DNA from 2 places in the Streptomyces sp. NPDC104106 genome. Region 1 is predicted to be linked to the other one. Evidence: riboswitches for the same ligand, from Rfam matches in the RefSeq annotation. Region 1 holds a riboswitch; the other holds the start of a gene.
What was found. Region 1 has a riboswitch for glycine ahead of gcvT (glycine cleavage system aminomethyltransferase GcvT). Riboswitches for the same ligand answer to the same signal wherever they lie in the genome.
Positions count from the first base shown of each region.

Region 2: another riboswitch for glycine. It lies ahead of gcvP (aminomethyl-transferring glycine dehydrogenase); the one in region 1 lies ahead of gcvT (glycine cleavage system aminomethyltransferase GcvT).

Region 1 is NZ_JBVJMF010000008.1:326,808-341,267, reverse strand. Features, by position in the region: gene ACZ60X_RS21565 (ABC transporter ATP-binding protein) at 1-564, opposite strand, end outside; gene ACZ60X_RS21560 (2-isopropylmalate synthase) at 561-2,255, opposite strand; gene ACZ60X_RS21555 (FadR/GntR family transcriptional regulator) at 2,476-3,168, shown strand; gene ACZ60X_RS21550 (NADPH-dependent F420 reductase) at 3,305-3,967, shown strand; gene ACZ60X_RS21545 (glycoside hydrolase family 25 protein) at 4,014-4,568, opposite strand; gene ACZ60X_RS21540 (hypothetical protein) at 4,671-4,820, opposite strand; gene ACZ60X_RS21535 (hypothetical protein) at 4,886-5,077, shown strand; partial or broken gene ACZ60X_RS21530 (hypothetical protein) at 5,176-5,496, opposite strand; gene ACZ60X_RS21525 (hypothetical protein) at 5,515-6,138, shown strand; gene ACZ60X_RS21520 (hypothetical protein) at 6,135-6,401, shown strand; gene ACZ60X_RS21515 (hypothetical protein) at 6,547-8,166, opposite strand; gene ACZ60X_RS21510 (L-serine ammonia-lyase) at 8,364-9,731, opposite strand; gene glyA (serine hydroxymethyltransferase) at 9,801-11,066, opposite strand; gene gcvH (glycine cleavage system protein GcvH) at 11,072-11,461, opposite strand; gene gcvT (glycine cleavage system aminomethyltransferase GcvT) at 11,579-12,706, opposite strand; glycine riboswitch at 12,751-12,865, opposite strand; glycine riboswitch at 12,866-12,963, opposite strand; partial or broken gene ACZ60X_RS21490 (AAA family ATPase) at 13,126-13,802, shown strand; gene ACZ60X_RS21485 (enhanced serine sensitivity protein SseB) at 13,869-14,460, shown strand, end outside.
Region 2 is NZ_JBVJMF010000015.1:208,043-222,502, reverse strand. Features, by position in the region: gene ACZ60X_RS30995 (sugar phosphate nucleotidyltransferase) at 1-446, shown strand, start outside; gene ACZ60X_RS30990 (DUF881 domain-containing protein) at 606-1,514, shown strand; gene ACZ60X_RS30985 (small basic family protein) at 1,511-1,843, shown strand; gene ACZ60X_RS30980 (DUF881 domain-containing protein) at 1,849-2,685, shown strand; gene ACZ60X_RS30975 (FHA domain-containing protein) at 2,876-3,709, shown strand; gene ftsR (transcriptional regulator FtsR) at 3,752-4,489, shown strand; gene ACZ60X_RS30965 (bifunctional nuclease family protein) at 4,573-5,046, shown strand; gene ACZ60X_RS30960 (MerR family transcriptional regulator) at 5,308-5,991, shown strand; partial or broken gene ACZ60X_RS30955 (DNA polymerase IV) at 6,059-7,554, shown strand; gene ACZ60X_RS30950 (PRC-barrel domain-containing protein) at 7,476-7,847, opposite strand; glycine riboswitch at 7,967-8,061, shown strand; glycine riboswitch at 8,062-8,174, shown strand; gene gcvP (aminomethyl-transferring glycine dehydrogenase) at 8,236-11,121, shown strand; gene ACZ60X_RS30940 (TOBE domain-containing protein) at 11,234-11,653, opposite strand; gene ACZ60X_RS30935 (ABC transporter ATP-binding protein) at 11,682-12,962, opposite strand; gene modB (molybdate ABC transporter permease subunit) at 12,959-13,819, opposite strand; gene modA (molybdate ABC transporter substrate-binding protein) at 13,816-14,460, opposite strand, start outside.

The DNA of each region.
Region 1 (14,460 bases):
CAGCTCCTCCAGCGCCTCGATCAACCGCTCCCGGCCGGGCAGGTCCAGGCCGGTCGCGGGCTCGTCCAGGAGCAGCAGCCGCGGCTCGGGCATCAGCGCCCGCGCGATCAGGGTCCGGCCGCGCTGGCCCTGCGAGAGCGTCGGCCAGCGGGCGTCCCGCAGCGCCGCGAGCCCCAGCGCGGCCATCAGCGCCTCGGCCCGCTCGCGCTGCTCCGCGTCCGGCCGCCGGCGCGGGAGCGGCTCGACGGAGTTCGTCACGCCGGTCAGCACCACCTCCCGTACCGTCAGCGGCGAGGACAGCGGATGGCGCGGGTTCACATGCCCCACGTGCGCCCGCAGCTCCCGCAGATCGACCCGGCCGAGCCGGTGCCCGAGCACCTCCACCGTGCCCCGGGTCGGATGCGTCACCGCGCCGAGCAGCCCGAGCAGCGTGGACTTGCCCGCGCCGTTGGCCCCGAGCAGCGCCCAGTGCTCCCCGGCCCGTACGGCCAGCGACACCTCCTGGAGGATCGGCCGTCCGTCCCGGACAAGGTCGACGCCCTCCGCGCGCAGCACCTCGCTCACCGGGCCACCGCCCGGTTCACGGCGGACAGCACGGCCCGCACCGAGGCGGCGGGGCCGGAGGTGTCCCGGCCCGCGCCCCACAGGACCCGGCCGCCGACCCGGCACTCGGCGTAGGCGACGACCCCGCCGTCCCCGTCCGGCTGCTCCACCACGTCCCGTACCTGCACCGCGTACCCGGCGCCCGCGAGCGCGTCCGCGAGGGCCGTAAGCGGTGTGCCGCCGGTGCCGGCGCAACGGGCCCCGGTGGCGAGTGTGCCCGTGAACCGGTGCGCCCCGGAGTCCTCCCGATGCGCGGTCCAGGAGTCGAACCCGATCTCGCCGTCTGCCAGATAGGCGGTCCTGAACAGCTCGGACAGCTCCTTCGGGGTGGCTTCCCGGCCGCTGTCGTCCGTCGCCTCCTGCACGAGACGCGAGAACTCCGGCCGCATGCCCGGCGGCAGGTCCAGGCCCGCGTGCGTGCGCAGCAGATACGCCACCCCGCCCTTGCCGGACTGGGAGTTGACGCGGATCACCGCCTCGTAGGACCGCCCCACGTCGGCCGGGTCGACCGGCAGATACGGCACGGCCCACGGCGCCTGCCGCTCGGGCACTCCCAGCTCGGCCGCACGGCTGGCGTGTCGCGCGAGTCCCTTGCTGATCGCGTCCTGGTGGGTGCCGGAGAAGGCGGTGTGGACCAGGTCGCCGGCGTACGGGTGGCGCGGGTGGACGGGCAGCCGGTTGCACTCCTCGACCGTGCGCCGTACGGCGTCGATGTCGCCGAAGTCGACCATGGGGTCCACGCCCTGGGCGAACAGGTTGAGGGCGAGGGTCACCAGGTCGACGTTCCCGGTGCGCTCACCGTTGCCGAACAGGCAGCCCTCGACCCGCTGAGCACCGGCCAGGACGGCCAGTTCGGCGCAGGCGACGCCGGTGCCGCGGTCGTTGTGCGGGTGGACGGAGAGGATCACCGAGTCGCGGCGGGCGAGGTGGCGGTGCATGTACTCGATCTGGTCGGCGTACACGTTCGCAGTGGCGATCTCGACCGTGGCCGGGAGGTTGTGGGTGACCGGCCGGTCCGGGCTCGCGTCCCACAACCCGGTGAGTTCGTCGCACAGTTCGAGGACGAAGTCGGGCTCGGTCAGGTTGAAGGTCTCCGGGGAGAACTGGAACCGGACGCCCGGCGCGTCCCCGGCCCGCCGCGCCATCCGCTCGGCGGCCTCCCGCACCGTCCGCCGCACCGCGCCCCGGTCCCGGCCGAGTACGACGTCCCGCCACACCGGCGAGGTCGCGATGTACAGGTGGACCACGGCGCGCGGCAGCCCGGCGATCGACTCGAAGGTCCGGTCGATCAGATCGGCGCGGGCCGGGGTGAACACCACGGGCGTGACGTCGTCGGGCACGGCCCCGCCGGTGACCAGGTGCCGTACGAAGTCGAAGTCGGTGCGGCTGGCCGACGGATAGCCGACCTCGATCTCCTTGAAGCCCAGCGCCACCAGCAGGTCGAAGAAACGGCGCTTGCGCGGGGTGTCCATCGGTTCGGCCAGCGCCTGGTTGCCGTCGCGCAGGTCGACGGGGACCCACAGGGGCGCGCGCTCGAGCCGGGCGGACGGCCACCGCCGGTCGGTGCCGGGGACGGTCACCCGGTCCTGGTAGGGGCGGTAGCGGTGGTAGGGCATGGGGCTGGGGCGCTGGGGGTTCCAGACGGCCTGCATCGGTGGTCACTGCCTTCGGCTCGGTCGGACGGTGACCGGCAGCACGGCGTCCCGCGGCGGGGCGCCGGTCGCGTCAAACCCCGCCGCGGCAGCCGAGGAGAAGCAGACCGCAACGCGTCACGGCGGGTACGCTAGTCACACCTCAGCTCCTCAGACAAGTGAGAATGCTCCAGGACACTCCGCCCCTCGGGATCCTGATCACGACAAGTTGGTGAACCCCATGCCGCTCGGCGCCCTCCGCCCCAGCCCCCTGGTCGAGCAGGCCGCGGCCCGGCTGCGCGCCCAGATCGCCGCGGGCCACTGGCCGGTCGGCACCAAGCTGCCCGGCGAGACCACCCTCGCCAGGGAACTCGGCGTCGGCCGCTCCACCGTCCGCGAGGCGCTGCGCGCGCTCGCCGGCGCCGGGCTGGTGCGCCCGCGGCACGGCGCCGGGGTCTTCGTCATCGCCACCGAACCCGTCGAGGACTGGCCCACGCGGCTGCGCCGGGCCGCGGTCACGGACGTCTACGAGGTCCGCATGGGCGTCGAGGTCCAGGCAGCCCGCCTTGCCGCCGAGCGCCGCACCGCCGAGGACGTCACCGCGCTGCGCGCCGCGCTGGAGGGCCGACGGGCGGCGTCCGCCGGCGACGACGCCGGGTTCGTGGAGGCCGACATCGCCCTGCACACGGCCGTGGTCGCCGCCGCCCACAACCCGGTGCTGGCCGACCTGTTCACCGAGTTCGCCCCCGTCCTGCGCGAGGGCCTCGGCACCCTCCTGGACCTCACCCGGCTGCGCGAGGACGACCCCAACACCCACGACGCCACCCACGCGGCCCTCGTCGAGGCCATCGCGGAGGGCGACGCGGAGCGCGCGGCGGCGGTGCTGCTGGGCGAGCTGCAGGAGACGCTGGGGCTGTTGCGGGAGCGGCAGTAGCCGGGGCCGGCCGTGGAGGCCGCCCCGTCGCCACCCGGTACTCCCGTGTGAAGGCCATGGAATAGGGGCGGCGCCGAAGGGGTTGTCGGGGGTATCCGAAGTATGCGCATGCATGAAACGACCCGGAAGGCCTGGCATGAAGATCGGCATCATCGGCGCGGGCAACATCGGCGGCAACCTCACCCGGCGTCTGACCGCGCTCGGCCATGACGTCTCCGTGGCCAACTCCCGCGGCCCGGAGACGCTCAGGGAACTGGCCGAGGAGACCGGCGCGAGCGCGGTACGGGCCGAGGAGGCGGCCAAGGGCGCCGAGATCGTGGTCGTCACGGTCCCGCTGAAGGCGGTCCCGAGCCTTCCCTCCGGCCTGCTGGACGGCGCGGCGCGGGACGTGGCGGTGATCGACACCGGCAACTACTACCCGCAACAGCGCGACGGCCGTATCGCCGCCATCGAGGACGAGGGACTGACCGAGAGCCGCTGGACGGAGCAGCACCTCGGCCACCCCGTGGTCAAGGCGTTCAACGGCACCTACGCCCAGGACATCCTCGACCGCCACCGCCCCCAGGGCGCCCCCGACCGCATGGCCCTGCCGGTGGCCGGCGACGACGCGGCGGCCAAGGCGAAGGTCCGCGCCCTGATCGACGAACTCGGCTTCGACACGGTCGACGCGGGCGGCATCGACGACTCCTGGCGCCAGCAGCCGGACACCCCGGTCTACGGCCTGCGGGCCGGGGCCGAGGCGGTCGAGAAGGCCCTCGCGGAAGCCTCCCCGGAACGCCCGGCGGCCTTCCGGGGCTGACCCGGACGGGGGCCGGCGCCGGGGCCGGCGCTCCGGCGCCCGGCCCTCAGCCCGCGGCCCAGCTCCTCAGGTCCGCCAGGCCGGCGAAGTTCGCCACGTCCTTGTCGTGGGGTTCGCTGGTGTACTGGTGGAAGAGCCACTTCGCCTTGATGCGGGGCCGGCCCGCCGTGACGTAGTCGGCGATCCAGAGGCCGTCGCCCGCGTAGGACGTCGTGTCGACGTTCAACCAGAAGTCCCTGTTCGTGTAGAGCACGACCCGGTGGTGCGGCCGGAGCTGCTTCACCTTGCGGATGAACGTGTCCTTCTCGGCGTTGCTCGCCCGGGTGCCGTCGCCCGTGGTCTCCCAGTCGACGGCGAGGACGTCGCCCTCCCGGGAGGGGGCCGCGGTCACGAAGTACTCGGCCTGGGCGGTGAGGTCGCCGGGCCACAGGAAGTGGTAGAAGCCGACGACCAGTCCGGCGTCGCGGGCGGTCTTGGCCTGGGCGGAGGCGTGGGGGTTGGCGTACGTGCGGCCCTCCGTCGCCTTGATGAAGGCGAAGGAGAGGCCGCTCGTGTCGTACGAGGACGACTGGTACGCGCTGACATCGATGCCATGGAGCATGTGGGGACTCCTCGACGTGCCGGTGGGGGATAAGGAGTTGGCCTTGCTGGTTGAGTGATGCCCCACGATGGCACGCCCGATCCGCCCCGCGCGGGGGAAACGTCACCCCCCGTCGACCACCGAACTGAGTACCGACGCCGACTTCGCCGACCAGTCCGAGGTGATGATGCTCGCGTGGTCCCGGGCCAACAGCGCCAGCCGGGCCGCCACTTCGGCGTCCGTGGGGCTGGTCGAGGAGATCGCGGGGGACACGCCGGCGGCGTCCGGTGATCAGGAGGTAGTGGTTCGCGGCGTAGAACGACGTGTCGTAGCCATTGTTGACATACGTCGCCGCGTCGCCGTCGAAGAACACGAACCAGGGCCTGATCGAGGTGTCGGAGGTCCAGCGGCTCGCCCGGGGGTCGCCGTTCGCCGCGCCCAGCACCGTGGGGAAGGCCTCGGCCCGCGAGATGTTCCCGGCCGCGTACAGGTCGCGCAGGTGGTCGCCGTACTCCTGGTCCGTCCAGTAGTGGTCGAAGGGGTTCTTCATCTCCACGGTGCCGGGGATCACCTCGAAGAGGAACTTGCCCTTGAGGGCGTCCCGGCTCGGCCAGGCGTTCGCCTTCGCGGCCGAGTCCAGCGTCGAGTACCGCGAGCCCAGCAGGTCGGACGGCTTGTAGACGCTGCCGCCCAGCTTCTGGTCGATCAGGGTGTCGAACGCGTCCGGACCGAGCCCGGCGTCGTTGTTGAACCCCGCCTTCATCTCGATCTTGAAGGTGTTCGGCGGGTGGTCGGGGTGGAGCTGGTTCCAGGCCGCGATGTTGTCGAGGCAGCTGCCGAAGTCCTGGTTGCGGTTCTTGCTGTACAGCTCGGCCGGGGTCTTCGCGTCCTCGCAGTTGTTGTCGTCGCCGAGCGGGTTGCTGTGACTGACCCGCCAGCGCTTGCTCACGCTGGGGGGATTTCCGTGATGGAACCGTTGATGGGTGTGGCGTTGTCGGCCGTCGGCACGGTCGCCTCCGGTGCCCTCTCCGGAGCGGGCGGCGAGGCGGGCCGGCGCATCTCCGAGCGGCTGTACGACCTGCTGAGCCGGGGCCGCTGCGGGCAGGACCCGGGGGCGGCGACAGCCGGTCCGGGCGGGCCGACCCTCCCCGTCACCGAGTCCGAGCAGACGGCGGCTGCCCGGCAGTTGCTCGAACTCGCCCGCAGATCGCCGGAGTTCGCCCGCGAGGCGACGGAATGGGTCCGGGAGGCCGCCTGGCTGTCACCGCGCACCGTGCCCGCCGTGGCACACGGCGCCTCGCGTCCGCAGATGCTGCCGCCGGTGACGGCGGCCTTCACCGACCGCACCGAGGTGCTCGCCTGGCTCACGGACCTGCTGGACGAGGAGGACCGCCCACCGGGCGCGCCCGCCGTCGCCGTCCTCACCGGGCCCGGCGGCATCGGCAAGACCGCCGCCGCCGTGCACTGCGCGAACGAACTGCGGGCGCGGTTTCCCGAGGGGGTGCTGTTCGCCGACCTCGCCGGCGCCTCGCCCGGTTCCGCCGGCTGCCGGGCGGCGGCGACGGCTACAACGCGGGCCGCGTCTACATGAGCCTGGGAGACGCGCACCTGGCGGCCGGGGACGCGGAGCAGGCGCGCGTGTGCCTGGACGAGGCGGTCACGGTGATGTCAGCGGCGGGCGCGGGGCTGCAACTGGCCGACGCCGTCGAGGCGCGGGCCCGCTGCCACCGCCTGGCGGGCCGCCGGGCGCAGGAGGTGGCGGACCTGCGCACCGCCGCCGCCCAGTACGAGGCGAACGGGGACCGGCTCGGCCTCGCCCGCGTGCGGGCCCGCCTGGCCGAGCCGGCCGACTGACCCCTGATTCCGGTCTGGCTCCCGGCCTGGCGCTCACCGGCCGGCCGGTGAGCGGCTCGGCACGGGTCCGGGGCGGGCGGCCCGACGCCGCTCGGCTCGGCTCACGTGGTCCCGGACCGGCTCCCCCGCGGTGCCCGGGAGCCGTTCAGCGATGGCCCGCGGAAAGCGGTTCGACGGTGACGCGGTGCGCCGCGGCGCCGGTGCGCACGGTGAGCACGGGCACCGCCGCGGCCAGGTCCCGGCCGCCCGCGAGCCAGGCGTGCAGCGCGGAGGCGTAGGCGGCGGGATCGCACAGGTCGGCCCGCCCGTCGGGGTCCGCGGCGGCGGACAGCCGCACGAGGTCCCCCTCGCGGGTGCGCACCACACAGCGGTCCGGCCCGTCCACATAGGCGGCCAGCCCGCGGGTGACGCTGAAGCGTCTCCGCCGTCCAGGCGGCCGGCGGCCCGAGCCGTGGGTCGTCCCCGGCCGCGTACCGCACGACGACGTCGGCAAGGTCCAGCCGGCGGTCTCCCGCGTCTCCTCGTCCACCGGCGTGTGCGCCGAGTCGACCCACGCCGGGAGGTCCGACGGGTCGGCTCCGGCCCCGGCCACGGCGTGCCGGACGACGGCGACCTCCGGCGGGTCCGTGCCGGGAGCGCCGGCGAACACGCGGACCGGGGCGGTGCGCCGGGCGGGCAGGTACGGCGGCAGCGGCAGCGGGTCGAGCAGCGCGGGGTGCCCGTCCGGCTCGGGCAGGTCCATGAGGCCGTAGAACAGACGGCGCAGGAGGGCGGCCGACTCGCCCGGCGCGGAACTGGTCTGCTCCGCCAGCTCCTTGTACCGGCCGGGATCGTGGGCCGCGACAGCGCGCTCGATCTGGGCGCGCAGCCCGCCCCGGCGATCCAGCCGGGGCGCCGTACGGCCGAGGGCGGCGACGGGGGAGAGCGGGTCGAGGTCCTGCTGGGCAAAGGCCCCGAGCAGGACGGGGACGCCGATGGACGCCGCGTAGTAGGTGACGCTGGAGTGGTCCCCGAGGACGCAGTCGGCGGCGATCAGGGCCTGGCGCCAGCCGTCGAGGGGGTCGATCGTGTCGAGGCCGGCCCGCCGGGCGCCGTCCAGCCAGGCCCGGACCTGTCCGGGGCCGTGGCCGTACCAGATGTTCGGGTGCAGGACCGCGACGGTCCGGTACTCGTCGGCGGGCAGCTCCGCCGTCAGACGGGACAGCAGCCAGGGCAGCAGATCGTCCGCCGCCGGCTCCGCGGTGCCGCCGAAGAGGGAGCGGGAGGCCCAGGTGGAGCTGACGACGATCAGCCGCTGGCCGGGGCCCACGCCCAACGCCCGGCGGTAGCGGGCGCGTTGGGGGAGGGCGGCGAGGATGCGGTCGTAGCACGGATCACCGGCGAGCGCTGCCGTGGGCGCCGCCTGCGGACAGGCCGAGCGCAGCCGCTCCAGTTGCTCGGGGTGGGAGAGGACGGTGGCGTCGGCGAGGGGCCGTCCGTCGTGGAGGAGCCAGTCGGGCGCCGGGCCGAAGACCGGTGTTGTCCGGTGTTGTCCGGTGTTGTCCGGTGTTGCCAGCCTCTTATTGTAGCCGACGCCGTGTGACAGAACGGCCAACTTGCCCTGGACGGCGGCCAGTTCGCCGCCGTAGCTGGCCGACACGGCAAGGTCGAAGGGCGTCTGTCTTGCCTGCTCCCAGGGCAGGACCGGCAGGCCCGCGCGGGCCAGCAGCCCGGGCACTCCGGCCAGGAACGGGGAGGAGCCGGTGCAGGCGGCGACCATCTGCACGCGCAGGTCGCCGGAGAGCAGCGGGAGGACGTCCAGCAGCCGTCGCCGAGGTCACGTTGTGCACGACGAACAGGACACGGCGGCAGCCGGCCCGGGTGACCCACCGCTCCGCGTCCGCGCCCACCGGCACGCGCACACGCGCCGCCCCGCCCGTCACCACCGCGCCCGCCGGCACCCCACCCGTCACGGGGTTCACCTCAGCACTCGATGATGTTCACCGCAAGGCCGCCCCGGGCCGTCTCCTTGTACTTGACGGACATGTCGGCGCCGGTGTCCTTCATGGTCTTGATGACCTTGTCCAGGGACACCTTGTGGGAGCCGTCGCCGCGCATCGCCATCTTGGCGGCCGTGACCGCCTTCACCGCGGCCATGCCGTTGCGCTCGATGCACGGGATCTGGACCAGGCCGCCGACCGGGTCGCAGGTCAGGCCCAGGTTGTGCTCCATGCCGATCTCGGCCGCGTTCTCGACCTGCTCGGGGCTGCCGCCGAGCACCTCCGCCAGCGCGCCCGCGGCCATCGAGCAGGCCGAGCCGACCTCGCCCTGGCAGCCGACCTCGGCGCCGGAGATGGAGGCGTTCTCCTTGAACAGCATGCCGATCGCGCCGGCTGCCAGCAGGAAGCGGACCACGCCGTCCTCGTCGGCGCCGGGCACGAAGTTGATGTAGTAGTGCAGGACTGCGGGGATGATGCCCGCCGCGCCGTTCGTCGGGGCGGTCACCACGCGTCCGCCGGCCGCGTTCTCCTCGTTCACCGCCATCGCGTAGAGCGTGATCCACTCCATCGCGTGCGCCAGCGGGTCGCCCTCGGCGCGCAGCTGGCGGGCGGAGACGGCCGCGCGGCGGCGGACCTTCAGACCGCCGGGCAGGATGCCCTCCCGGCTCATACCGCGCTGGACGCACTCGCGCATCACGCGCCAGATCTCCAGCAGGCCCGCCCGGATCTCCTCCTCCGTGCGCCAGGCCCGCTCGTTCTCCAGCATCAGCGAGGAGATCGACAGGCCCGTCTCGTTCGTCAGGCGCAGCAGCTCGTCGCCGGTGCGGAAGGGGTGCTTCAGGACCGTGTCGTCGAGCACGATGCGGTCCGCGCCCACCGCGTCCTCGTCCACGACGAAGCCGCCGCCGACCGAGTAGTACGTCTTCGTCAGCAGCTCGGCGCCCTCGGCGTCGTACGCCCGGATCGTCATGCCGTTGGCGTGGTAGGGCAGGGCCTTGCGGCGGTGCAGGACGAGGTCGTCGTCGAAGGAGAACGGGATCTCGTGCTCGCCCAGCAGCTTCAGCCGTCCCGCCGCCTTGATCGCGGCCACCCGGTCGTCGGCCGTCTCGACGTCCACCGTGCGCGGCGAGGCGCCCTCCAGGCCGAGCAGCACCGCCTTCGGGGTGCCGTGGCCGTGGCCGGTCGCGCCGAGGGAGCCGTACAGCTCGCAGCGCAGGGACGCCACCGGGCCGAGCAGGCCCTCGTTGCGCAGCCGGCGGGCGAACATGCGCGCCGCCCGCATCGGACCGACCGTGTGGGAGCTGGACGGGCCGATGCCGATCGAGAACAGGTCGAAGACCGAGATGGCCACGGTCACTCCTCAAGACAGCAGGAAAGGGGGTGGTGGGGCACCCTTTCCCAGGGTGCCCCACCGGGGGACTTACTTGTTCAGACCCGGGTACAGCGGGTGCTTGTCGGCGAGCGCCTCCACGCGCGCCTTGAGGGCCTGCGCGTCGTACGACGGCTTCAGTGCCTCGGCGATCACGTCCGCGACCTCGGCGAAGTCCTCGGCCGTGAAGCCGCGGGTGGCGAGGGCGGGGGTGCCGATGCGCAGGCCCGAGGTGACCATCGGAGGACGCGGGTCGTTCGGGACGGCGTTGCGGTTGACCGTGATGCCGACCTCGTGGAGCCGGTCCTCGGCCTGCCGGCCGTCCAGTTCCGAGGCGCGCAGATCGACCAGGACCAGGTGCACGTCCGTACCGCCGGACAGCACGTCCACCCCGGCCTGACGCACGTCCGCCGCCGTCAGGCGCTCGGCGAGGATGCGGGCACCCTCCACCGTACGGCGCTGGCGCTCCTTGAACTCCTCGCCCGCGGCCACCTTGAAGGAGACCGCCTTCGCCGCGATCACGTGCTCCAGGGGGCCGCCCTGGAAGCCCGGGAAGACGGAGGAGTTCAGCTTCTTCGCGAAGTCCTTCCTGGCGAGGATGATGCCGCCGCGCGGGCCGCCGAGGGTCTTGTGGGTCGTGGAGGTGACCACGTCCGCGTACTCGACCGGGTTCGGGTGCAGCCCGGCCGCGACCAGGCCGGCGAAGTGGGCCATGTCGACCCACAGGTACGCCTCGACCTCGTCGGCGATCCGGCGGAACTCGGCGAAGTCCAGCTGCCGCGGGTACGCCGACCAGCCGGCGATGATCACCTTCGGGCGGTGCTCCCTGGCGAGCTTCTCCAGCTCCGCCATGTCGACCAGACCGGTCTCCGGGTCGACGTGGTAGGCGACCACGTCGAACTGCTTGCCGGAGAAGTTCAGGCGCATGCCGTGGGTCAGGTGGCCGCCGTGCGCCAGGTCCAGACCGAGGATGGTGTCACCGGGCTGGGCGAGCGCGAACAGGGCCGCCTGGTTGGCGGAGGCGCCGGAGTGCGGCTGGACGTTGGCGTACTCGGCGCCGAACAGCTCCTTGACCCGGTCGATGGCGATCTGCTCGGCGACGTCGACGTGCTCGCAGCCGCCGTAGTAGCGCCGGCCGGGGTAGCCCTCGGCGTACTTGTTGGTCAGCACCGAGCCCTGCGCCTCCATCACCGCGAGCGGCGCGAAGTTCTCGGAGGCGATCATCTCCAGCGTGGACTGCTGGCGGCTCAGCTCGGCGTCGACCGCGGCGGCGATCTCCGGGTCCAGCTCGTGCAGGGACGTGTTCAGGACGGTCATGCGGATTACGACTCCTCGCCGCTGGTCTCGGCGGTGTACTCGTCGGCGGTGAGCAGGTCGGCCGGCTCCTCCGCGACGCGGACCTTGAACAGCCAGCCGCCCTCGAAGGGGGCGGAGTTCACCAGCGACGGGTCGTCGACGACGTCCTGGTTGGCCTCGGTGACCTCACCGCTGACCGGCGAGTACAGGTCGGAGACCGACTTGGTCGACTCCAGTTCGCCGCAGGTCTCGCCCGCGGTCACCGTGGAGCCGACCTCGGGGAGCTGGACGAAGACGACATCGCCGAGCGCGTTGGCCGCGTGTTCCGTGATGCCGACCGTCGAGACGCCGTCCGCGTCGGCGGCCGACAGCCACTCGTGCTCCTTGCTGTAGCGCAGCTGCTGGGGGTTGCTCATGGCCTGAATTCTCCTGTACGCGCGGGAGTGCTGATGAAGGGGGGAGGGCTGGATTCGCTGCTGAGCAGCGGAAATGTGCGCAGCGTCACGTCGCGTGGACGCCTCGCGCCCAGTCTTTTACCTCTGGCGCTTGTAGAACGGCAGCGCCACGACCCGGTACGGCTCGTGGCTGCCGCGGATGTCCACGCCGACGCCCTCGGTACCGGGTGCCGCGTGCGCCGCGTCGACGTAGGCCATGGCGATCGGCTTGCCCAGGGTGGGGGAGGGGGCGCCGGAGGTGACCTCGCCGATCACCGCGCCGCCGGCCACGACGGCGTACCCGGCGCGCGGGACGCGGCGGCCCTCGGCGACCAGCCCGACGAGGACCCGCGGCGGGTTCTGCTCCGCGCGCGCGGCGGCCTGGGCGAGCGCCTCGCGCCCGACGAAGTCGCCCTCCTTGTCGAACTTGACCACGCGGCCGAGTCCGGCGTCGAACGGGGTCAGCGAGGTGGTCAGCTCGTGCCCGTACAGCGGCATGCCCGCCTCCAGGCGCAGGGTGTCCCGGCAGGACAGCCCGCACGGCACCAGGCCGACGCCCTCGCCGGCCTCGGTCAGCGCCTGCCACAGCTCCACCGCGTGCTCCGGCTTCACGAACAGCTCGAAGCCGTCCTCGCCGGTGTAGCCGGTGCGGGCGATCAGGGCCGGGACGCCGGCGACGGTGCCGGGCAGGCCGGCGTAGTACTTCAGGCCGTCGAGGTCGGCGTCGGTGAGGGACTTCAGGATGCCGGGGGACTGAGGGCCCTGGACGGCGATCAACGCGTAGGCGTCCCGGTCGTCGCGGACCTCGGCGTCGAAGCCGGCCGCGCGCTCGGTGAGGGCGTCCAGCACCACCTGGGCGTTGGAGGCGTTGGCGACCACCATGTACTCGGTCTCGGCGAGCCGGTAGACGATCAGGTCGTCCAGGATGCCGCCGTCGGCCCGGCAGATCATCGTGTAGCGGGCGCGGCCGACGCCGACGGAGGCGATGTCGCCGACCAGGGCGTGGTTCAGGAAGGCGGCCGCCTCGGCGCCGGTCACGGTGATCTCGCCCATGTGGGAGAGGTCGAACAGACCGGCGTTCGTGCGCACCGCGACATGCTCGTCGCGCTCGGAGCCGTAGCGCAGGGGCATGTCCCAGCCGGCGAAGTCGGTCATCGTCGCACCGAGCGAGCGATGCAGCGCGTCCAGCGCGGTACGGCGCAGCTCGGTGGGTTCGGTACTGCTCATCGGTCGGTCGTCTCCCAGGGCAACAGGGATGGGGCGAGGAACGTTCCTCCCCATCTGTCATCGGAACCTGAGAGGTTCGCCGGGACCGCCACGAGGACGATCACGGCTTGCACCTTGGGTGGAGCCGCTGTCCGGGAGCGGCCCGCTTTTCAGATGTGCCTCGCCCGCGCGGTAACGGTGCCTGAGAGATTCAAGGGAGGGACTTGCTCCTTCGGCGTCCCAGCGAAGGCTGCTGGGAACTCTCCCGCGCGGATTCAAGCGGCCGGTATGCAGTTGGCGGCCACATCATTGCACGGCGAGCGGGCTTTTGTAACCGACCTGTGGCAGGGAGCGGACCCCGCCGCCGACACCGTCCATTACCTTCTCTTTACTCGTAACGGGAATGACTGTTACCGAGTCGACAGGGGAGGGCGATCACGGTGAACAGGACCCCGGTGTACGCCACCGCCACCACCGGCATCGCGGTGCCGAGGCAGCGTCCCGCGCCGGCCCCGGTCGTCCGCGACCTGCGCGACCGGGCGGGCCGCGGCCCGCACGCCCTGCTCTTCGGCCCCGGCGGCCTGGTGGTGGTCACGGGCCTGCCCGGCAGCGGCAAAGTCCACCTTGACGGACCGCGCGGTCCCCGGCCGCCGCGTCGACTCCCAGGACACCCGCGACCGCTGGGAGGCGCGCATGCCCGCTTCCTGCCCTACGCGCTCTACCGCCCCCCTGGTCCGCCTCGCCCTCCCCCACGCTCGGCTGCGCTCGCGCGGGGGAACCCCCATCGCCGGGCTGCGCCGCGCCCTGCGCACCGGAGAGGGGGTCGTCGTGCACGCCTGCGGCACCCGGAGCTGGGCGCGCGGCCTGCTCGCCCGCGAGGCCCGCCGCCGTGGCGGCACCCTGCACCTGCTGCTGCTCGACGTCACCTACGCCGCCGCCCGCGCGGGCCAGCGCGAGCGCGGCCGGGGTGTCTCCCGCTACGCCTTCGCCCGGCACCGCCGTACGACCGCCCGCCTGCTCGCCGTGGTGGAGCGGGGCGAGCTGCCCGCCGGCGTCGGCAACCCTGCTGGACCGGCCCGCGGCGGACGCCCTGCGCCGGATCGTGTTCACAGGGTGAGGGGTTGTCGCAGGCACCCGCTAGCCTTCATGGTCACAGCAGTGGTTCCCAGCAGGCGGTAGGCAGATGGACTTCCCGGCGGACATTCCCGCGGACTTCCCGGCACAGACGCACCCCCACCCGCACGGCGGCTGGCCCGGCAACGAGCTGGAGGAGGTGCTCGCGGCCTCCCTCGGCGTACCCGCCGCGGCCGGCCGGATCATCGAGGTCCTGGGCCGCAGCTTCCTGTGGATCCCGCTGCCCCAAGGCGGCGGCCCCGGCAGCGGCCCGCTCGACCTGCCCACGCTGGAGATCGACGGCCAGGCCTACGTCCCCGTCTTCAGCTCCGAGGAGCAGCTGCGCATGGCGGCCGGCCCCCACATGGCGTACACCATCGCCCCCGCCGTCGAGTTCGCGCGCGGCCTGCCCCCGCAGGTCGGCCTCGCGGTGAACGCGGACGCGCTGGTCGGCATCCCGCTCCCGCCCGCCGCCGTGGCCGAGCTGTGCCGCGCCGGCCGCACCCCCCTCGACGGCCCGAACACCGGCGGCCGGGTCCGCCTCTTCGAGCCCGACTGGCAGGACGACCCGGTCGACTTCCTCTCCGCCGCGTCCGCCGAGTTCGCCGGGACCGGCGTGGTCCTCACCGCCCGCCGCTGCCTGGCCGCCGTCGAGACGGACG
Region 2 (14,460 bases), on a different contig from region 1:
CGCCCGACGATCTCACGCGCGTGGGGCGCGAGGAAGGGACCATCTTCGGCGGCGACGGCAAGGGCGGCTTCATCGTCCCCGAGTTCAGCGGTGTGTACGACGGGACGGCGGCCTTCGTCCGGCTGATCGGGCTGGTCGCCCGGACGCAGCTCACGCTCAGCCAGATCGATGCGCGGATCCCGCGCGCCCACGTCCTGAAGCGGGACCTGGCCACGCCGTGGGCCGTCAAGGGCCTGGTCATGCGGCGGGTCGTGGAAGCGGCCGGAGAGCGCTTCGTCGACACGACCGACGGAGTGCGGGTCGTGGAGACCGACGGGCGCTGGGTGATGGTGCTGCCCGACCCGGCCGAGGCGGTCACCCATCTGTGGGCGGAGGGGCCCGACGACGCCTCCGCGCAGAGCCTGCTCGACGAGTGGTCGGCCGTCGTGGACAGCGCCGGCCGGTAAGGAGCCGCGCGGCCGACCGGGCAAGGGCGGCGGCACCCCGCGCCGGACCGGAGAACCCACGCACACGCGCGTGCCGGACAAGTGTCCCCAAGGGTGCCTGTCCGGCACGTCGGTGGGGCCATTCGGAGGTACCGCCCGCGACATGCGACGATGTGCGGCATGCCGCAGCAACCCCCCGTTCGGAGCAGCCCTGCGGGGCCGCAGCGCCCGGACGCCTCCATGTCGTTGATCACCAATGTCATGGATCACAGCCTCGACGACGGGTACGCCGAGGCCGCCGCCCGGAAGAAGTCCGAGGGCGAGGGCGGGCTGCCCAGGACGCTCCGGGCGAAACTGGGGCTCGCGGGCGGTCTCGTGCTGGCGGCGCTCGTCGTGACCCTCGGCGCGGCGCAGGCGCGGGTGGCGGCGCCGGGGGTGGCCAAGGAGCGCCAGGAGCTGATCGACCGCGTCGACAGCGAGACCGCGAACGCGGACAGGCTGGAGCACACGGTGGACCAGCTGCGGCAGGACGTCAGCGCGCGCCAGCGGGCGGCGCTGAAGTCGAGCGGCGGCAGCGGGCAGGCCGATCTGGTGGGCCTGCTGTCGGGCGCGACCGAGGTCCACGGGCCGGGGGTCAAGCTCGTCGTGAACGACGCCAAGGAGGCGAGCACCGGCGGTGACGGCAGCAATCCGCGGGAGACCTCCGGTTTCTCCGACAGCGGCCGGGTGCGCGACCGCGACATGCAGCGCGTGGTCAACGGGCTGTGGGCATCGGGGGCGGAGGCCGTCTCCATCAACGGGCAGCGGCTGACGGCCCTGTCCGCGATCAGGGCCGCGGGGGACGCGATACTGGTCGACAACAGGCCGCTCGTGCCGCCGTACACGGTGCTGGCGGTGGGGGACGGGGAGCGGCTGAGCACCGAGTTCCAGAACAGCGCCGACGGGCTCTACCTGCATGCCCTGGAGGAGAACTTCGGGATCCGCGCCACCATTTCCACCGAGGGCGACGTACGGTTGCCCGCCGCACCGAGTGTGATCGTCCGTACTGCACAGCCGAGCACCGAGAAGACTGAGAAGGGCACATCGTGATCGCCGTACTGGGCCTCGTCGTGGGAGTCGTGGCCGGCCTGTTGGTCCGTCCGGAGGTTCCGGCGGTCGTCGAGCCGTATCTGCCGATCGCCGTCGTCGCGGCGCTGGACGCCGTCTTCGGTGGTCTGCGGGCCATGCTCGACGGGATCTTCGACGACAAGGTCTTCGTGGTGTCGTTCCTGTCGAACGTGGTCGTCGCGGCCCTGATCGTGTTCCTCGGCGACAAGTTGGGCGTGGGCGCGCAGCTGTCCACGGGTGTCGTGGTGGTCCTGGGCATCCGGATCTTCTCCAACGCCGCGGCGATCCGGCGTCACGTGTTCCGGGCGTGAGACCCATGAGCGAGCCGAACGAGCAGCCGGAGAACAGGCTGCGCAAGGAACTGCCGGCCGAGGTGCCGCCGGCGGCACCCGAGTCGGGAGCGGCCTCCGGTGAGCCGCCGCAGGAGCCGCTGACCGGACGGCAGCGGCTGGTGAAAGGCCTGTGGCCGCCGCGCTTCACCCGGGCCCAACTCATCGTCGCCCTGCTGCTGTTCGGGCTCGGTTTCGGTTTGGCCGTGCAGGTGGCGTCGAACAGCGACACCGACAGCGCGCTGCGGGGCGCCCGGCAGGAAGATCTTGTGCGCATCCTCGATGAACTGGATTCGCGTACTCAGCGTCTTCAGGACGAGAAGCAGGGACTCGAAAAGCAGCGCCAGGAGCTGCAGAGCAGCTCCGACCAGGCGGCGGAGGCCCGCAAGCAGACGGCCGAGAAGGAGAGGCAACTCGGCATTCTGGCGGGCACCGTGGCGGCGCAGGGTCCCGGCATCACGATGACGGTCGAGGACACGAAAGGGACGGTCAAGGCGGACATGCTGCTCGACGCGGTCCAGGAGCTGCGTGCGGCCGGTGCGGAGGCGATCCAGCTCAACGGGGTGCGCGTGGTCGCGAACACGTACTTCGCGGACTCCGGCAACGGTGTGAGCGTCGACGGGAACAAGATCAACGCCCCCTATCGTTTCCAGGTCATCGGCAGGCCACAGGATCTGGAGCCGGCGCTGAACATCCCGGGAGGAGTGGTGCAGACCTTGGAGAAGGAGCAGGCCACGGTCTCGGTGGTGCGGTCGGACAAGATCGTCGTGGACGCCTTGCGGCAGGCGAAGCGGCCTGACTACGCTCGGTCGTCCTCGCAGTGAACCGGCGGTGCATGGGGGACGTCCGGCAGGGGCATGAGGTTGCGGGGGGTCGGCGCACCGAAGGCGTGGTGCGTGGTGGAAACTGTTTGGTGGATACGGACGTTGTGAGGATGTCCGGCTCGGCCGGTGTAGGCAATCTGGGTTCGTCCTGCCCCACGGGCGGGTCTGTTTCGGTCAAGGGGAATCGCCCGTGAAGTTGTTTGCGAAGTTGTTCGGCAAGAGTGCGCGAGAGGGCAGTGACAACGCGACCGCTCGTCATCGTGCCCAGCCCGACGCGGAGGGTCGGCGCCCGCTGTTCCGGGACCAGGTGGCTGGTCCGGGTGGTGACATTTCCGGAGGTCAGGGCGGGGCGTCGGTTGACCCTGCGCAGTCCGGCGGCATAGGTTTCGGGCAACCGTCAACCTCAGGTACGGGTGGAGGGTTCGCCTCCGGTCCGTACGCGTCCAATGCGCCGGCGGGGCAGCCGCGGCAGGAGGATCCGTCCATGTCGGTCCTGGTGTGTACGAGGTGCGGAAACCGCAACGCGCAGAGCGCCCGCTTCTGTTCCAACTGCGGTGCACCGCTGCGCCCCGGAGTGACGCCGGAGCGCGCCTCCGAGACGACGTCCACGATCTCGATCTCCGGTCTCGAGGCGTACGACTCCGAGATGACCGGCCAGACGCAGGTGCCGATGCTGTCGCCCGAGGCGCAGGCCGCGGTGGACGCGCTGCCGATGGGCTCGGCGCTGCTGGTGGTGCGCCGGGGGCCGAACTCGGGCAGCCGCTTCCTGCTGGACTCCGACCTGACCACGGCCGGCCGGCATCCGCAGAGCGACATCTTCCTCGACGACGTGACGGTCTCCCGGCGGCACGTGGAGTTCCGCCGCTCCCCGGACGGCTCGTTCACCGTCGCCGACGTGGGCAGCCTGAACGGCACGTACGTCAACCGAGAGCCGATCGACCAGGTCGCCCTGCACAACGGCGACGAGGTGCAGATCGGCAAGTACCGGCTGGTGTTCTACGCGAGCCGGCAGCAGGGCTTCTGACCGCCCCCGGACCGGTGTCCGGGGGGACCCCAGGGAAGGTCCATGCTTCATACACCGAGCGGTGGTGCCGGAAGCGGCACCGCCGCCAGGGACAGCGGGCTGATGAGCATCGGCACGGTGCTGAACGCGCTGCGCGAGGAGTTCCCCGACGTCACGATCTCCAAGATCCGTTTCCTGGAGTCGGAGGGGCTCATCGAGCCGCAGCGCACCCCTTCGGGATACCGCAAGTTCAGCGCCGGGGACGTGGAGCGCCTGGCGCACGTGCTGAGGATGCAGCGGGACCACTATCTGCCGCTCAAGGTGATCCGCGAGCATCTGGACGCCATGGAGCGAGGTGAGGCCGTCCAGCTGCCCCTCGTCGGGCGTCAGCGCACTGGTGAGGAGCGTCCGGAGCCGGCGCCGGTGCCCACGGTCGCCCGGGTGGGGCGGGCCGAGCTGCTGGCGGCGGCGGACATCGACGAGGGCGAGCTGAAGGAGTGGGAGTCGTACGGGCTCCTCGCTCCGCTGGCGGACGGGGCCTACGACGCGGAGTCGGTCACCGTGGCCGCTCTGGTGGCCGAACTGGGCCGGTTCGGGATCGAGCCGCGTCACCTTCGGGTGATGAAGGCGGCCGCCGACCGCGAGGCCGGGCTCGTCGACCAGGTGGTGGCCCCGCTCAAGCGCCACCGCAACCCCCAGACCAGGGCACTCGCCGAGGCCCGTACCAAGGAGCTGGCGGTGCTCACGGTGAAGCTGCACGCGGCCCTGGTGAAGAGCGCGCTCGGCGTACGGCTGCCCTGACAGCGGGCCGCCGGCCCGCCGGATCGGGCACCTGTTCCCGGCCCGACTACCCAAACGTCCCGGGCACGGCCTAGGGTTGCTGTGTGAACGAGCTCGATGTCGTAGGTGTCCGGGTCGAAATGCCCTCCAACCAACCGATCGTGCTCCTGCGCGAAGTGGGGGGCGACCGTTACCTCCCCATCTGGATCGGGCCGGGGGAGGCGACGGCGATCGCCTTCGCCCAGCAGGGCATGGCCCCCGCCCGACCGCTGACGCACGACCTGTTCAAGGACGTGCTGGAGGCCGTCGGCCAGGAGCTGACCGAAGTACGCATCACCGACCTGCGGGAGGGCGTCTTCTATGCGGAGCTGGTCTTCGCCAGCGGCGTCGAGGTCAGCGCCCGTCCCTCCGATGCCATAGCGCTGGCGCTGCGCACCGGGACGCCGATCTACGGCAGTGACACGGTGCTGGACGACGCCGGTATCGCCATCCCGGACGAGCAGGAGGACGAGGTGGAGAAGTTCCGCGAGTTCCTCGACCAGATCTCGCCCGAGGACTTCGGCACCAGCAACCAGTGAGCCGAGGGGCAGCTGACCGCGCGCAGCCGGTGGACACCGGCTGCCAGGGCTCCTGCGGGCGGCGTGTGCGGGCCTGTGCCACCGGCGATCGAGAGCGTCCTGCGGCTCCCCACGAGGGCATTCGGCTAGCCTTTCCCCGCGGTGGGACACGGGAAACCACTCCTAGGGTGATTATCACTCGGCGTGCCGAGTGTGGCGATCGTTGACGCACCCCTGGTGACTGCCTACCGTCGAGAAGGCAGGTCAAGGACGGAGGTCGGCGTGAGAACCAGCGGCGACGGTACGGCTGGGGGTGCCCCCGGACGCGGGTTCGGGGAGAGCGGTCCGTACCCTCCCCCGAGTTCACAGCTGCGCTCGAACGGGGGGTACCCCCAGGCGAGCGGCGCGGTCGACCACGCTCCGCGGCGGCCGACGGTGGTACCGGACGGCGGAGGGGCGGCGTCCATGACGTCCGAACAGATCGGCTATCGCGGGCCCACGGCGTGCGCGGCCGCGGGCATCACCTACCGGCAGCTCGACTACTGGGCGCGCACCGGTCTGGTCGAGCCGAGCGTGCGGCCCGCCTACGGGTCGGGCACCCAGCGGCTGTACAGCTTCCGGGACGTGGTCGTCCTGAAGATCGTGAAGCGGTTCCTGGACACCGGGGTGTCGCTGCAGAACATCCGCACGGCCGTCCAGCACCTGAGGGAACGCGGTTTCCGCGACCTGGAGCGGATGACCCTCATGAGCGACGGCGCCACGGTGTACGAGTGCACCTCCCCGGACGAGGTCCACGCCCTGCTCCAGGGCGGTCAGGGCATCTTCGGGATCGCCGTCGGCGTGGTGTGGCGGGATGTGGAAAGCGCGCTCTCCCAGCTGCACGGTGAGCGCATCGACACCGGCGAGACCCTCGTCGGGCACAACCCCGCGGACGAGCTGGCCCGCCGCCGCAACCGGGCGGTCTGACCGCCGTATCCCGCGCCCGGTGTCCCGCGCCACGGCATTGTCAGTGCCGTGGTGCAGCATCGGTGGTGTGAGACACGCGCCGACCATCCTGCATCTCGACATGGATGCCTTCTACGCCTCGGTGGAGCAGGCAGCCAAGCCGAGCCTGCGCGGGAAGGCGGTCGTGGTGGGCGGGCTCGGTCCGCGCGGTGTGGTGGCCACCGCGTCATACGAGGCACGGGTCTTCGGGGTGCACTCGGCGATGCCCATGGCCCAGGCCCGCCGGCTGGCGCCCAACGCCGCGTATCTGGTCCCGCGCTTCGGGGTGTACCGGTCGATCAGCGAGCAGGTGATGGCTCTGCTGCGGGAGCTGTCGCCGCTGGTGGAGCCGCTGAGCCTGGACGAGGCGTTCGTGGACCTGGACGCCGGTGGGACGGCCTGGGACGAGGAGTCGGCCCGGCTGGCCGGGGCCAGGCTGCGCTCGGACATCCGGGCGGTCACCGGGCTCACCGGGTCGGTGGGGCTCGCGGCGTCCAAGATGCTCGCGAAGATCGCCTCCGAGCAGGCCAAGCCCGACGGGCTGGTGCTCATCGAGCCGGGGACCGAGCGGGCGCTGCTGGGGCCGATGCCCGTGCGGACGCTGCCCGGCGTGGGCCCCGCGACCGGCGATCATCTGCGCAGAGCCGGGATCACCACGGTCGAGGAGCTGGCCGAGGCGGGCGAGGACGAGCTGATACGGCTGCTCGGCAAGGCGCACGGGCACGCGCTGTACGCCATGGCGCTGGCCCATGACGACCGTCCCGTGGTGGCCGAGCGCGAGGCGAAGTCGGTGTCGGTCGAGGACACCTACGACGTGGACATCCACGACCGGCCGCGGATCGGACTGGAGGTGCAGCGGCTCGCCGACCGGTGCGTGCGGCGCCTGCGCGATGCCCGGCTGTCCGGGCGGACCATCGTGCTCAAGGTGCGCAGGTACGACTTCTCGACGCTGACCCGCTCCGAGACGCTCAGGGGGCCCACGGACGACCCGGCGGTCGTCCGGGAGGCCGCGGCGCGGCTGCTGGACTCCGTGGACACCACGGGCGGGGTACGGCTGCTCGGTGTGGGCGTGTCCGGCCTCGCCGACTACACACAGGAGGACCTGTTCGCACAGGCCATGCCCGTCCCCGCGGCTTCGGCTGACGAGCCGCAGGGCGCGGTCGTCCCGGCTGTCGAGCGGCGCCCCGAGCCCCCTGAACGGCAGTGGCGGGCCGGGCAGGACGTGCGGCACGCCGAGTACGGGCCCGGGTGGGTGCAGGGCAGCGGCCTGGGGAGGGTGACGGTGCGGTTCGAGACGCCGCAGTCCCCTCCGGGCAGGGTGCGGACGTTCCTGGTGGGCGACCCCGCGCTGGAGCCGTCGGATCCGTTGCCGTTGGTGCCGGATCCCGCTCGCCCGCCCGCCGGACCCGGCCGGCCGGGCGGGGCACCGCACGGCCATCCCGCCGATGTGTGAGGGGGGACCCTGCTCAGCTCTCCTCCGTGCCCGCCAGCTTGCCGAAGTCGTGGTCCGGGAGGGACGGCGGCGGGGCGGTGTCGAGGCCGTAGTGGTGGTAGAGCTGGAGTTCCTGCTCGGGGGAGAGGTGGCGGCCCACGCCGAAGTCGGGGGCGTCCTTGATGAGGGCGCGGTCGAAGGGGACGTGGAGGGTGCCCTCGACGAGTTCGCTCGGCTCCAGCGGCACGAAGGCGTCGCGGGAGAACAGGCCGGTGCGTATGGCCGCCCACTCGGGTACGCCGGTCGCGTCGTCCAGGTACACCTCGTCGACGGTGCCGATCTTGGTGCCGTTGCGGTCGAACGCCTTGCGGCCGATCAGGTTGCGCGGATCGATGTCGGTCTGCACGGTCGCTCTCCCTCCACGTGGTCGCAACTCATTCGTAAGCACTACAAAAGAGCACATTCACGGAGGCGGCCACTCGAGGGCTCAGGCGTTGACCTCGCTGGTAACCTGATGTCGGCTGCTGAACCCGCGCGGGAGAGTCCTCCGACCACCTCGGAGGCGCCGAAGGAGCAAATCCTCCCCGGAATCTCTCAGGCTCACGTACCGCACGGGCGAGGTCACTCTGGAAAGCAGGGCGGGTGTCGACGGCTTCCGCTCTCACCGACGGTGAAAGCCGGGTCCCTCGGGCGCCCGGTGAAGCTCTCAGGTCGAGATGACAGAGGGGGAGGCCGTCGGGGTACCCGCGCCGTGGTGCCCCTCGAAGGTCGCGTCAGACCAGGAGGCCTCCGCAATGACCGCCCACCGCATCCCGCTCTCCGACCTCGAAGCGGGCGTTCCCTTCGAGCAGCGCCACATCGGGCCCGACCACGAGGCGCGGGCCAAGATGCTCGCGCAGGTCGGATACGGCTCCCTGGACGAGCTGACCGCCGCCGCGGTCCCCGACGTGATCAAGAACGCCGACTCCCTGGACCTGCCGGGCGCCCGCACCGAGGCGGAGGTGCTCGCGGAGCTGCGCGCCCTGGCCGACCGCAACCAGGTGCTCGGTTCCATGATCGGTCTGGGGTACTACGGGACGTTCACGCCCCCGGTCATCCTGCGCAACGTCATGGAGAACCCCGCCTGGTACACGGCGTACACGCCGTACCAGCCGGAGATCTCCCAGGGGCGCCTGGAGGCGCTGCTGAACTTCCAGACCATGGTCGCCGACCTGACCGGACTGCCCACCTCCGGTGCCTCCCTCCTCGACGAGGGCACCGCGGCCGCCGAGGCCATGGCGCTGTCGCGGCGCATGGGCAGGAACAAGAAGGGCCTGTTCCTGGTCGACGCGGACGCCCTGCCGCAGACCATCGCCGTCATCGAGACCCGCGCCGAGCCGACCGGTGTCGAGGTCGTCGTCGCCGACCTCAGCGCGGGCATCCCGGCCGACATCGCCGCCCGCGAGATCAACGGCGTGCTGATCCAGTACCCGGGCGCCTCCGGTGCCGTACGCGACATCAAGCCGGTCATCGACCAGGCACACGGACTCGGCGCCCTCGTCACCGTCGCCGCCGACCTGCTCGCGCTCACCCTGCTCACCTCGCCCGGCGAGCTGGGCGCGGACATCGCCGTCGGCACCACCCAGCGTTTCGGCGTGCCGATGGGCTTCGGCGGCCCGCACGCCGGCTACATGGCCGTGCACGAGAAGTTCGCGCGCAGCCTGCCCGGCCGGCTCGTGGGCGTCTCCGTCGACGCCGACGGCCACAAGGCCTACCGGCTCGCGCTGCAGACCCGTGAGCAGCACATCCGCCGTGAGAAGGCCACCAGCAACATCTGCACCGCGCAGGTGCTGCTCGCCGTGATGGCCGGCATGTACGCCGTCTACCACGGCCCGGAGGGACTCAGGACCATCGCGCGCCGGACGCACCGGTACGCCGCGGTCCTCGCCGAGGGGCTGAGGGCCGGCGGTGTCGAGGTCGTCCACGGCGCCTTCTTCGACACCGTCACCGCGCGCGTGCCCGGCAAGGCCGCCGAGGTCGTCGCGGCCGCCCGCGACAACGGCGTGAACCTGCGCCTGGTCGACGCCGACCACGTCTCCGCGGCCTGCGACGAGACGACCGACCGGGCGCGGCTCGGTGCCGTCCTCGCCGCCTTCGGCGTCGCCGGTGACATCGAGGCGCTGGACACGGCCGCCGCGGACGCCCTCCCCGAGGCGCTGCTGCGCACCGACGCCTACCTGACCCACGCGGTCTTCCACCAGCACCGCTCCGAGACCGCCATGCTGCGCTACCTGCGCCGGCTCTCCGACCGCGACTACGCGCTCGACCGCGGCATGATCCCGCTGGGCTCCTGCACCATGAAGCTCAACGCGACCACCGAGATGGAGCCGGTCACCTGGCCCGAGTTCGGCGGGCTGCACCCCTTCGCCCCGGCCGAGCAGGCGCAGGGCTACCTCACGCTCATCCGCGAGCTGGAGGAGCGGCTCGCCGAGGTCACGGGCTACGACAAGGTCTCCCTCCAGCCCAACGCCGGTTCGCAGGGAGAGCTGGCCGGTCTGCTCGCCGTACGCGGCTACCACCGTGCCAACGGCGACGACCAGCGCACCGTCTGCCTGATCCCGTCCTCCGCGCACGGCACCAACGCGGCCAGCGCCGTGATGGCCGGCATGAAGGTCGTCGTCGTCAAGACCGCCGAGGACGGTGAGATCGACGTCGCGGACCTGCGCGCCAAGATCGAGCAGTACCGCGACGAGCTGGCGGTGCTGATGATCACCTACCCGTCGACACACGGTGTCTTCGAGGAGCACGTCGCCGACATCTGCGCCCAGGTGCACGAGGCGGGCGGCCAGGTGTACGTGGACGGCGCCAACCTCAACGCCCTGGTCGGCCTCGCCAAGCCGGGCCACTTCGGCGGTGACGTCTCGCACCTGAACCTGCACAAGACCTTCTGCATCCCGCACGGCGGCGGCGGTCCCGGCGTCGGCCCGGTGGCCGTACGGTCGCACCTGGCGCCGTACCTGCCGAACCACCCGCTGCAGCCCGCGGCGGGGCCGGAGACCGGCGTGGGTCCCATCTCGGCGGCTCCCTGGGGTTCCGCGGGCATCCTGCCCATCTCCTGGGCGTACGTCCGGCTGATGGGCGGCGAGGGCCTCAAGCGGGCCACGCAGGTGGCCGTGCTGTCCGCGAACTACATCGCCAAGCGCCTGGAGCCGCACTACCCGGTGCTCTACACCGGTCCCGGCGGCCTCGTCGCGCACGAGTGCATCATCGACCTGCGCCCGCTGACCAAGGCCACCGGCGTGAGCGTGGACGACGTGGCCAAGCGGCTGATCGACTACGGTTTCCACGCGCCGACCATGTCCTTCCCGGTGGCCGGCACGCTGATGATCGAGCCGACCGAGTCCGAGGACCTCACCGAGCTGGACCGGTTCTGCGACGCGATGATCGCCATCCGCGCGGAGATCGACAAGGTCGGCGCCGGTGAGTGGCCGGCCGAGGACAACCCGCTCCGGGGCGCCCCGCACACCGCCGCCGCGCTCGGCGGTGAGTGGGCGCACGCCTACAGCCGCGAGGAGGCCGTCTTCCCGGCCGGTGTCTCGGCCGCGGACAAGTACTGGCCGCCGGTGCGCCGGATCGACCAGGCCTTCGGCGACCGCAACCTGGTGTGTTCCTGCCCGCCGCTGGACGCGTACGAGGACTGAGCCGCCACGAGAGCCGGGTCTCGTCCACGAGGACCGAAGGAGCGGTGATCTCAGGGCCCCGTCCGCATCCCCGGGCGGGGCCCTGCCATGTCTCCGGCGGATCGCCGGTTCGCTAGGCGGTCGCCAGTGACACCTCCGTCGCCTTGATGAGCGCGACCACGTCCGAGCCCACGAAGAGGCCGAGGTCCTCGACCGCGTCCTTGGTGATCGCCGCCGTCAGTTCGCCGCCGTCGACGGCGATCCTCACGGTGGCCATGACGGCACCGGGCGTGAGGCCGACGACGGCGCCGGGGAGCCGGTTGCGGATCGACAGGCCCTTGACGGAGCCGGTGGCCAGGGAGACCTCGGTCGACTTCACCAGGGCGCGCACGACGGAGCCGGGGGCGAGGCCGAGGTCCCGCGCGGCCTCCAGGGTGATGGCGGCCATGAGGTCCTGGCCGCTGTCCAACCGGAGCCGGACGGTGGCCATGGCCTCGCCGGTGCTCACCTCGGTGACGGTGCCGGGCAGCTGGTTGCGGATGCTCAGGGTCATGGGCACCCACCGTAGGGCGCCCACTCGGTCAGGCCGGGTACGCGTGGGTCTGTGCCGCTTTGACCGTCGCCCAGACGGCCGCGCCGGGGTGCAGATCGAGGTCGGCCGCGGCGACCGTGGTGAGGTCGGCCGCCAGCGGGAGGTCGCCGACGAGGTCGGCGCGGATCTGGTCGCCGTGCGTCTGCAGGCCCTCGACCTCGCAGCGCCACAGGTTCCGGGCGCTCGCGCCGGTCGGGCGGTCCCGGAACAGGGTGACCGCGGAGGGCGGGAACGCCACGAAGACCGGCCCGGACAGCTCCTCGGTGGTCGTGAGCGAGGGCCCGGCGTCGAGCCGTACGGTGTGCCCGTCGGCCCGGCCGCGGTAGAGGTTGAGGCCGACGAGCTGGGCGATGTAGTCCGTGCGCGGGTGGCGGGCGATGTCGGCGGGGGTGCCCTCCTGGACGACCCGGCCGTCCTCGATGACGACGAGCCGGTCCGCGAGCACCATGGCGTCCAGCGGGTCGTGGGTGACCAGGACGGCGACCGCCTCGAACTGAGCGAGATGGCGGCGGAGCTGGGCCCGGACCTCCAGGCGGGTGCGGGCGTCCAGGGCGGCCAGCGGCTCGTCCAGGAGCAGCAGCCGGGGACGGGTGGCGAGCGCGCGGGCGAGGGCCACCCGCTGGGCCTGGCCGCCGGACAGCCGGCGGGGTTTGGCGTGGGCGTGGCCGGCGAGTCCCATGCGCTCCAGCCAGGCCGCCGCCTGGGTACGGGCCTCGGCCTTGGAGACGCCGTGGCAGCGCGGGCCGAACGCGACGTTGTCGAGGGCGGACAGGTGGGGGAAGAGCAGGTAGTCCTGGAAGACGACACCGACGGGGCGGGATTCCGGGGGGGTGCGCTCCAGCGAGGTGCCGTCGAGCCGGAGGTGGCCACCGGTGAGGGGCAGGAGACCGGCGAGGGCGCGGAGGGCGGTGGTCTTGCCGGCGCCGTTGGGGCCGAGCAGGGCGATGACGTCCCCGGGGGCGGCGGTGAGGGTGACGTCCAGGCGGAACGCGGTGCGGTCGACGAGGAGGTGGGCGTCGAGGCCGTCCTGAGAGTGCGGGTGGGCGGTGGGGCGCCGGCCTTCGCCCGGCTGGCGGCACCCGGCCGCACCACCCGTGCGGGTTTCGTCGCCGGGCGTGGGTGGCCCCTGCGGGGATGCGGCACCGTCGGCGGCCGCGGGTTCCCCCGGCGGGTGCGAAGGGCGGGAGCCGTCCGTGGGCGCCGGCGTGGGGGTGTGCGGGGCGCGGCCGGGGGTGGTGGCGTCCGGGGTGGTGGGACGGGGGTTTGTCATGAGGGTGTCATCCAGCGGTCGCGCAGGCCGGCCAGCACCGCGATCGACACCGCGAGCAGGACCAGGCTCAGGGAGATGGCCGCGTCGGGGTCGTTCTGGAGCGCGAGGTAGACCGCGAGGGGCATGGTCTGGGTGCGGCCGGGGAAGTTGCCCGCGAAGGTGATCGTCGCGCCGAACTCGCCGAGCGCGCGGGCCCAGGCGAGGACCGCGCCGGCGGCGATGCCGGGGGCGATCAGCGGCAAAGTGACCCGGCGGAACGCGGTGAAGCGCGACGCGCCGAGCGTGGTGGCCGCCTCCTCGAAGCGCGGGTCGGCCGCGCGCAGGGTGCCCTCGACGCTGATGACCAGGAACGGCATCGCGACGAACGCCTCCGCGAGCACGACGCCGGTGGTGGTGAACGGCAGCGTGATGCCGAACCAGGCGTCCAGCCACTGGCCGATGACGCCGTTGCGGCCGAGGGCCAGCAGCAGGGCGACACCGCCCACCACCGGTGGAAGGACGAGCGGGAGCGTCACCAGGGCGCGGACGAACCCCCGGCCCGGGAACTCCGTACGGGCCAGCAGCCAGGCCAGCGGCACGCCCAGGACGAGGCTCACGGCCGTCGCGGCGGTGGCGCTGACCAGGGACAGCTGGAGCGCCTGCCAGACGCCCGTGCTGGACAGCTGGCCCGGCAGCGTGCGCCAGGGCGCGCGGACGAGCAGCGCGAGCAGCGGCAGCAGCAGGAACGCCAGCGCCACCACACCCGGCAGCAGCAGCGGCAACGGCACCCCGCGCCGGCCCCCCGTGCCGGCGCGGCGACGCCGCGGCCGGCCCGTGCGGGGGCCGGTCGCGACGCCGGGCTGGAGAGGCGAGGTCATGGCTTGAGGAACCCGGCCTCGCCCAGCACCTTCTGGCCTTCGGTGGAGCGCACGAGGGCGATGAACGCCTTGGCCGCCTCGGCGTTCGGCGCGTTCTTCAGCAGGGCGATCGGGTAGTCGTTGATCGCCTCGGACGACTCGGGGAACTCCACGCCCTGCACCTCGCCACCGGCGGCGTGCACATCGGTCTGGTAGACGACCGCCGCGTCCGCCTCCTTCAGCTCCACCTTGTTGAGGGCGCTCTTGACGTCCTGTTCGTAGGAGACCGGCGTGAGCTTCAGATGGCCGGCGTCCAGGGCCTTCTGCGCGGCGGCGCCGCACGGCACCGTCCTGTCGCACAGCACGACCTTCAGGCCGGACCGGGTGAGGTCCTTCAGCGAGGCCACCTTGTGCGGGTTGCCCGGCAGGGTGGCGATCTCCAGCTGGTTGCGGACGAAGGTGGCGGGAGTGCCGGCCGCGTCCTTCCCGTCCGTCACGATCTTCATGGTCTTGGGGCTGGCTGCGGCGAAGACGTCCGCCGGGGCGCCGCTGGTGATGCTCGCGGCGAGGCTGTCGCTGCCGCCGAAGTTGAAGCTGACCTTGGTGCCCGGATGCTGCTGCTCGAACTCCTTGCCCAGGGCCGTGAAGCTCTCCTTGAGGGA